Regions from separate parts of the Bradyrhizobium quebecense genome, predicted to be linked through region 4. Evidence: predicted binding sites of a transcription regulator. Region 4 holds the regulator's gene; each other region holds the start of a gene.
What was found. Region 4 encodes LexA, which represses DNA repair genes until DNA is damaged. Its sites were predicted from a motif close to TGTTCNNNNTGTGTTCNG; they were not measured.

Region 1: the regulator LexA is predicted to act here: its motif matches at 967-984, upstream of uvrA (excinuclease ABC subunit UvrA).
Region 2: the regulator LexA is predicted to act here: its motif matches at 1,369-1,386, upstream of HU230_RS25850 (ribonuclease T2 family protein).
Region 3: the regulator LexA is predicted to act here: its motif matches at 1,126-1,143, upstream of recA (recombinase RecA).

What each region holds. Positions count from the first base shown of each region.
Region 1 covers NZ_CP088022.1:2,825,668-2,827,868, reverse strand. Annotated here, with positions in the region: gene uvrA (excinuclease ABC subunit UvrA) at 1-880, opposite strand, end outside; gene HU230_RS13535 (outer membrane protein) at 1,240-1,899, opposite strand; gene HU230_RS43835 (outer membrane protein) at 1,954-2,201, opposite strand, start outside.
Region 2 covers NZ_CP088022.1:5,360,721-5,362,921, reverse strand. Annotated here, with positions in the region: gene HU230_RS25855 (23S rRNA (adenine(2030)-N(6))-methyltransferase RlmJ) at 1-478, opposite strand, end outside; gene HU230_RS25850 (ribonuclease T2 family protein) at 639-1,262, opposite strand; gene HU230_RS25845 (hypothetical protein) at 1,440-1,916, opposite strand; gene HU230_RS25840 (hypothetical protein) at 2,083-2,201, shown strand, end outside.
Region 3 covers NZ_CP088022.1:3,999,451-4,001,651, forward strand. Annotated here, with positions in the region: gene recA (recombinase RecA) at 1-1,026, opposite strand, end outside; gene HU230_RS19445 (hypothetical protein) at 1,501-1,749, shown strand; gene HU230_RS44095 (hypothetical protein) at 1,950-2,093, opposite strand.
Region 4 covers NZ_CP088022.1:3,021,909-3,024,109, forward strand. Annotated here, with positions in the region: gene HU230_RS14585 (molybdopterin molybdotransferase MoeA) at 1-670, shown strand, start outside; gene lexA (transcriptional repressor LexA) at 914-1,618, shown strand; gene HU230_RS14595 (hypothetical protein) at 1,875-2,201, shown strand, end outside.

The DNA of each region.
Region 1 (2,201 bases), 200 kb from region 4:
TGGTGAAGCCGGAGACCGGGCAGGCGAATTTTTCCGAGAACAGGATGCGCTCGGGGCCGCTCTTATCGTGGATCTTTGCGGTTTTCTTCTTGTCCTCGGCCGGTGCCGCCGCCGGCGCATCGGCATACTCGATCACGGCGAGGCCCTCGGCGAGCTTCAGGGCGGTCTCGAAGCTTTCCGCGAGGCGCTGGGAGAGGTCGGGGCGCACCACGATGCGGTCGACCACGACGTCGATGTCGTGAGGGAATTTCTTGTCGAGCGCGGGCGCCTCCGACAACTCATGGAAGGTGCCGTCGATCTTGACACGCTGAAAGCCCTTCTTGAGGTACTCGGCGAGTTCCTTCTTGTACTCGCCCTTGCGGCCGCGCACGACCGGCGCCAGCAGATAGAGACGGGTGCCTTCCGGCAGCGCCAGCACGCGGTCGACCATCTGCGAGACGATCTGGCTCTCGATCGGTAGCCCCGTGGCCGGCGAATAGGGCACGCCGACGCGCGCCCAGAGCAGGCGCATGTAGTCGTAGATTTCGGTGACGGTGCCGACGGTGGAGCGCGGGTTCTTTGACGTGGTCTTCTGCTCGATCGAGATTGCCGGCGACAGGCCGTCGATCTGGTCGACATCCGGCTTCTGCATCATCTCGAGGAACTGGCGCGCGTAGGCCGACAGCGACTCGACGTAGCGGCGCTGGCCCTCGGCATAGATGGTGTCGAATGCGAGCGACGACTTGCCGGAGCCGGACAGGCCGGTGAACACCACGAGCTTGTCGCGCGGAATCTCGACGTCGATGTTCTTCAGATTGTGTTCGCGCGCGCCGCGGATCGTGATGGCGCGCGATGAGGAGCCGGCGTTCTGTTGGCGCTTCGCCTTGAGCACTTCATCCATAGCGACATTTCCGGGCGCATGATCGGGCGCCTTTTGGGCGCGCATCGCCGGTGCTGCCGGGACCTTGCGCCGATGGGTGAGAAGACTGGAACGTAGGAAGAACGGCCGACAATTTCCAGTGCTGAGTCGCGTCCATCAACGGATAGTTTGCCTGATGGCAGCAGCCGTCAGCAGGGCCCGGTTCCGCTAGAGCCTTTTCCCATTCCGATGGAATCGGAACGGGGCTCTGGATTTCTGTTTTGACGCGTTTTCCTGACGCGAACCGGGATCCACTTCGCTCGAACGCTCTGACGCAAAAAGGCCGGCGTGAGGCCGGCCTTTCCGTGCGATCTGATCGCAGATCGATCTCAGTGCTTGGCTTAGTACTTGGCGACGATCGGGCCGCCGAAGTGATAGTTCACGCCGAACTGGACGCTGTGCAGGTTGAGGTCGGGGGAGGGAACGCCGAAGTAGGTCTCGCTGCCGAGGCTGCGATACAGGTACTCGCCCTTGACCGACCACTGCGGCGCGATGAACGCCTCGATGCCGGCGCCGACGGTCCAGCCGGAGTGGAAGTTGCTCTGCGAAGCGGTCACGCCGAGCGCGCTGACGCTGATCTTGTTGTCGACCCAGGCGTAGCCGCCGGTGCCATAGAACAGCACCTTGTCGACGGCGAAGCCGATGCGGCCGCGCGCGGTGCCGAGCGCGTCGACCTTGCTCTTCACGGTGACGCCGAGCGTGCTCACCGAAGCGTCGACGTCAGCCCAGGCGCCGTCGGCCTCGAGGCCGTACACGATGTTACCGGCCTGCCAGTTGTAGCCGATGGTGCCGCCGGCGAAGCCGCCTTCCATCTTCGGGTTGCCGGATTCCTCGCTGGCATAGCCACCGAATCCGCCGATGTAGAAGCCGGTCCAGTTGTAGATCGCGGCCGGCGGCGGCGCCTTCACGTAAGGCGCGCGGGCCGCCATATCGGCGGCCATTGCCGGTGCAATTGCGCTGAGGGCAAACATGCCGGCCGATGCCAGCAAAACATTCCTGATTTTCAAAGTCCCAGTCCCATTTTCTTGTTGTCCCTTCAAATATTGAAGGGAACGTCACAGCAGTGTCGTGTGACGATCAGGTGTTTCTACATAGAAATCTTGGAAGTTGTGTATCCGTGAAACCACAATGCACGGAAAACGGCCCGCGCGAGGCGCGCCTTGCTCGCAACGAAAAAGCCGGCGCAGTGCCGGCTCTTGTGTTCGCTGTGCAGGTGCGGCGCGCGACTGCGGGTAGCTCAGCATTTTCGCTGATATGACCGGGCTCGTCGTGTTGAAGTGGTAATTGATGCCGAGCTTGACGG
Region 2 (2,201 bases), 2.3 Mb from region 4:
GCCGCTCGTTCGGCGGCACGAATGCGGGCAGTGCCATCCAGCCGTCGAGATCGACGACGCGCGCCTGCGCATCGCGTCGCAATGCATCGATCAATTGCTTGCGCGCCACGGGCTCGATCTCGCAGGCCGTCATACGGTCTTGCGGACGCAGCAGCGCCCGCGCGATCAACGGCGAGCCGGGATAGGCTTTCAACTCGCCTCTCGGATTGAATGCCCTGACGATGTCGAGATAGGGCGCGATCAGCGGCATCGCCTTGTCGGACAGTCGTGCCTGCATCAGCCGCGCGATGCCGGTCAGCCATTCGCCGCCGCGCTGCGCTTCGCTCGACGTCAAATCATAGAGGCCGGCGCCGGCATGGGTGTCGATGACGCGGAACGGCGCCTGCTTCTCCTGCAGGTAGGTGAGCATGCGCACCAGCACGATGTGCTTGATGACGTCGGCAAAGCTGCCGGCATGAAAGGCGTGACGATAGTTCATGCGATGACGCTGCGCTCCAGAGGGTGCGCATGTTGTACTGCGTCATGCCCGGCCTGTCCCGGGCATCTATGCCTTATCTCGCTAGTTTCGTGATGGCGTCCATGGCCGGGACACTCGGCGCGACAACGCGCGTTTGCCCGGCCCTGACGCGGACGAGACTTCAGCCGCCGCGAACCGGCGGCATCAGCACCTCATCGCGGCGGCAGGCGCGGCGATCAATTTCCTCGCAGGATCGGAATTGCAGATCCTTGCTGAGGCAGATCCGCACCTCGCTGAGCCGCTTGCTGTCGCAGGTCACCGAGATCGCGGAGTTGCTGAGCCCCGGATTGGCCTTGATGAACGCCGTCTCCAGCTCGTCGGGCGCGATCGTCTTCGGCTCCGTCAATTGCAGGAATTCCTCGGGGATCTTCACCGCGGCGCGGGCCTTGCGGATGGCTTCGAAATAGGCCCGTTCGCCGAGGCCGGAGCAGGTGCCGTGCTTGTCCCACTCGTTGTAGATCAGCCCGGGCGCCGGCATCAGGTCGAGCATCGAGGTCATGATGTTGCGGGCGAGGCGGGGCGAGGGCCGCTGGCAGTATTCCGGAAAGCCCCGCTCATATTGAGGCCACAGCCCGTGCACCACGAACGAGTACGGCCGTCCGCCGCACTGCGCCTGCGTGCCGCGGCCGTTGTTGCCGCGCTCGCTCGCCGCCTCGCAGAACGAGGGCGACCACGACAGCGACAGCACATAGAAATCGAACTCGCCGGGCGCATTCTGCCGGCGATCCTGGGCCGAGGCCCCCATCGCACCACACAGAACAAAGGCAATTGAAATCAGAAATCGGGAAATTGCGACCAACCGAAGCATCAAACGCTCCCCTCACGCGACCATTCAGAGCCTAGCAGGCCACTAGAACATTTCAAGAACAAAAAGCCGCCGTCTGGACGGCGGCGGCTTCTGCTTCAGCAATCTGGTCGGAGATCAGGGCCGGGCGGCCTTGCAGGACGGGTTATAGGCCCAGTTGCGGTCCAGCCCGGCGACGCACCAATCGACGCCCTGGTTGGTGCCGGCAAAGCCGCCATCCTCGATGATCGAATAGTGCACCTTGCGCACTTTGCCGTCGCTCAACACCGCGTCTCCCGAGCAATAGCGGCGCGGAATGTTGTCGGACTGCCAGGGGCGGAACGCGGTTTCGTGGATCCGGCTGAAGCCGGTGATCACGAGCGGCGAATTCCAGAAGGTGGCTTCTTTCTCATGGAATTGATCGCTGATGGTCGCCAGGGCCCTCTCGCAGGGGGCCACATTGCCGTCATAGCGCGGTCCGGACAGCCAGAAATTCAATTCGAACGGATTGGCGGCCTGAGCCGTGCCCCCGAACGCCAGAAGGCCGACCACGAGCGCGGCGCCGAGGCCAAGCGTGTGGCTGAGTTTATTGGGGGAGTTGAACAGGTTGCACATGGGAATCCACCCGATGATCAGATGGGGCGGACGGTGCCGTGAAGCCCCGGCAAGGTCAAGTGCAGCGCGGCAACACCTGCGGAGAAGTCCACCTCCAGCAGTCGGCTCGTTCTTTCCATGGTCGCCGGCGCACTCTATGTTGGTCGCAAGCGAAATGGAGTCTGCGATGCGAAGGAAATTGGCCGCGTGCCTGGTTGCCGTTTGCGGGATGCTGGCCGTTGGTCCGGCGCGAGCCGACTGGATGCAGCCGGTGCCGCCGTTCAAGGGCAATGATACCGGCGGTAT
Region 3 (2,201 bases), 980 kb from region 4:
GGCGATCAGGCCGGAGTTCTGGCGGATCGCAGCTTCGATCTTGGCGGTGATGTCGGGATTCGCCTTCAGGAACGCCTTGGAGTTCTCGCGGCCCTGGCCGAGCCGCTGGCTGTCATACGAGAACCAGGCGCCGGACTTCTCGACAATGCCGGCCTTGACGCCGAGGTCGAGGATCTCGCCCATCTTGGAGACGCCCTCGCCATACATGATGTCGAACTCGACCTGCTTGAAGGGCGGTGCCAGCTTGTTCTTCACCACCTTGACGCGGGTGGTGTTGCCGACCACCTCGTCGCGCTCCTTGATCGCGCCGATGCGGCGGATGTCGAGGCGGACCGAGGCATAGAATTTCAGCGCGTTGCCGCCGGTCGTGGTCTCCGGCGAGCCGTACATCACGCCGATCTTCATGCGGATCTGGTTGATGAAGATCACCATGGTGTGGGACTTGTTGATCGAGGCGGTGAGCTTGCGCAGCGCCTGGCTCATCAGGCGCGCCTGCAGGCCTGGCAGCGCGTCGCCCATCTCGCCCTCGAGCTCGGCCTTCGGCACCAGTGCCGCGACCGAATCGATCACCAGCACGTCGACCGCGCCGGAGCGCACCAGCGTATCGCAAATCTCCAGCGCCTGCTCGCCGGTGTCCGGCTGCGAGATCAGGAGCTCGTCGATGTTGACGCCGAGCTTGCGCGCATAGACCGGATCGAGCGCGTGTTCGGCGTCGATGAAGGCGCAGATGCCGCCCTTCTTCTGGCCTTCCGCCACGGTGTGCAGCGCCAGCGTGGTCTTGCCCGAGGATTCCGGCCCGTAGATCTCGACGACACGTCCCTTCGGCAGACCGCCGACGCCGAGCGCGATATCGAGTCCCAGTGACCCCGACGACACCGTCTCGACATCCATCGAACGGTCGTTCTTGCCGAGCTTCATCACCGAGCCCTTGCCGAACTGGCGCTCGATCTGGGAGAGCGCGGCTGAGAGGGCCTTGGACTTGTCCATGGAGGATCCTTCGACGATACGCAGTGCAGTAGCGGACATTTGGGATGTGCTCCTTATGGCGGGGATTCGCTAGCGGGAAAGATGGGCGATGCGATCAGGCGGAATTGTTGATAGAAACCCCGTACCACGTTTGTTCTATGTTCGCAATATGTTCTTTCTGGCGTGTCGGTGCTGTCCGTATTTAAGCCCCCGTGTCCTAAGTTGATTTCTGGAGTGTCCCAACTCCGATTAAGCTAACGATAACCATGACTTAGCCGTTGTTCTCGGTAGGACTACTGAGTCGCGCGGTGGATGTTCTGCCCATAGCAACACTTATGGTCCGCCAAGTGTTCTCCATCCACAGGGGAGAAGTGTTACCGAGGTTCTCCGTGGGTGAACGGAGTTCCGAATTAACTAGGAACCCTATGGCTATGGGCCTATTGCTTATTCGCCACTGCGCGGCACGCGGTATCTGTCGGTGATGAGAACGCCCGGTTAGCGCTCCTGCCTTCCTCTAACGGAACGGAGCGCGCCATGGTCATAAAGCGATCGCGTCTCATGCACACAGAATCACTTGAAGAGCGTCTCAACATCAAGGCACAGCGGCTCCTGAAGGAGGCTTGGGGGCACTCCACCGGCGTCGAGCGCTCCCGCCTTATCCGCAAGGCGCGCCTTGCCGAAACCGCCTCACAGTTGAGCGACTGGCTGCGGTCGCCGGGTTTACGAGCGCTGACGTTAGGGGTCGATACCATTTCCATGCGCAAAGCGGCGCAAGCAGGATAGTCAATTTTCGTAGGCGCTGGGCAAGCAAGAGCGATACGGCAATCAAGGCGGTCCTGAATTACTTCTGGAGCAGGCTCCGCAAGTAAAAGGTCATCGCACTCGAAAGTGCAATTTCCGGGATTTTGTTCCTACCCTCTCGGACTGGAAGGCTACGCCGCCTGTAAGAGTTTCAAACGGGCGGCGTAGCTTTGTCTGGGCCCTTAGTCCCTGATCTTGCCCTTGCCTTCGCAGGCCGTGCATTTGACCGGATAGATTCTGTGACCCGGCTGCACCGCCTGCGCAATTGGCTGGACGCCCATTCCATTGCAGTTTGGGCAGATACGCTCTTTGATCTTCGGCTGCATGTTTGAGCCTTTCTGGCCGCCTCATTTGGGCGAATCGAAAGGGGCCGCTCCACGCGCGGCCCCTTGCCGGTTTAGTTTCGAAAATCTGTTCGGGATGAAAATCTAGCC
Region 4 (2,201 bases):
CGGCGACGAGCTGGTGATGCCGGGCTCGACGCCCGGCCCCGGCCAGATCGTCTATTCCAACGGCTATGCGCTGCGGGCGCTGGCGCGCGCCGAAGGCGCCGAGACCGTCGATCTCGGGGTTGCCGCCGACACGGTGGAGGCCACCACCGCCGGTATCCGCCGGGCGCGCGAGACCGGTGCCGACATCCTGATCACGACCGGCGGCGCCTCGGTTGGCGACCACGACCTGGTCAAGCAGTCGCTGGAGGCCGAGGGCGTCGCGATGGCGTTCTGGCGGATCGCGATGCGGCCCGGCAAGCCGATGATGCATGGCCGGCTCGGCGCGATGCGGGTGATCGGCCTGCCCGGCAATCCGGTGTCCTCCTATGTCTGCGCCTTCCTGTTTCTGGTGCCGTTGATTCGGGCACTGAGCGGCCGAAAAGCGATTCATCACCGCCGCGCGAGCGCAGTGCTCGGCCGCGACCTCGCCGCCAACGACCAGCGCGAGGACTATCTGCGCGCACGCCTCGAGGAGCGCGAGGACGGCACGCTGATCGCAACGCCTGTGATGCAGCAGGACTCGTCGCTGCTCGGGAATCTCGCTGCGGCACGGGCACTTCTCGTGCGTCCGCCGTTTGCGCCTGCCGCCGGCAAAGGCAGCGAATGCGAGATCCTGACGCTGCCCGAGTGACAGCGGAGACCGCATCGCTTGAGCGCTCGCCGGATGCGTTCACCGGAAATTAAGTGGTTGCGGAACACATATCGAACATATAGTGTCCGTTCATGATTTGTTTCGAGTACGGGTGTGTACAAATGGGAAGCCGCGAGGGAGCGCTCGTGATGAGCACCGTGCTCCTGAGGACTGGCCCCGCCTGTAGGCCCACCTGAAGAGTCTCGGAATCGAACGACGCTACCAACCGGGGGAATACTCGAGATGCTCACGCGCAAACAGTACGAACTTCTGCGTTTCATCAATGAACGTCTGAAAGAGGCCGGCGTACCGCCCTCGTTCGACGAGATGAAGGATGCGCTCGACCTGCGCTCGAAATCCGGAATCCACCGCCTGATCACTGCGCTGGAAGAGCGCGGCTTCATCCGCCGCCTGCCCAACCGCGCCCGCGCCATCGAGGTCATCAAGCTGCCCGAGCTCTCGGCCGGCGGCGGTAACGGCCGCCGCGGCTTCACCCCGAGCGTGATCGAAGGCACCCTCGGCAAGCGCACCAGCACGCCGCCGATCGCCGAGGACGACGGCAACCGTCCGGTCGCGGTCCCCGTGATGGGCCGGATCGCCGCCGGTACGCCGATCGAGGCACTACAGACCCGCAGCCACACCATTAGCGTACCGCCCGACATGCTCGGCTCCGGCGAGCACTATGCGCTGGAAGTGCGCGGCGACTCGATGGTCGATGCCGGCATCCTCGACGGCGACATGGCGCTGATCCAGCGCAACGACGTCGCCAACACCGGCGACATCGTGGTGGCGCTGATCGACGAGGAGGAAGCCACCCTGAAGCGCTTCCGCCGCCGCGGCGCATCAATCGCTCTGGAGCCGGCCAACACCGCCTATGAAGTGCGCATCCTGCCGCCGAACCGGGTGCGCATCCAGGGCAAGCTGATCGGCCTCTATCGCAAATACTGAATTTCAAATACTTGCGGCGGCCGGGAACGAGCGACACATCGGATCGTTCCTTGAATGATAGCGTAACGTGCTGTTTGCCCGATGCGCTCCGATACCTCTCACGCAGCGTCGCGTGTTTGTGATCGGGAGCGTTTGGCGACCAGTCGTACAATCGCCCAGAAACGAGGAGACACTCGTTCGCTATCGTCCACTCTGGTAGAGGCCCTATGCCTCAAGGAGAGGCACGGGTCGCTACCTCGATTTGAGGAGCCATCCGATGTGTGACTATAGTCTGCACGCCGTGGCGTCGCGCCCCGCCATTGTTGGAGAGACGCTGATCACCACGACTTTCCGCGGCACGTCGACCCGCGGCTTTGCTTCGGAGACCGATCCCACTGTCGCGGTCTGCATGCTGCCGGGCACCGAGCTCGCTTTCGCCGAGAACGTTCGCTACGACAGCCGCTGGATCTGGACCAAGACGATGAACTTCCGCGTCGGCGTGTTCAACGAAGTCGAGCCCGACGTTCCCGATCGCCATCATGACGCGGTCGAATTCCCCGACGGCAGCCATGTGCTGGTGACCCAGCTCGTCGAGGGACAACGC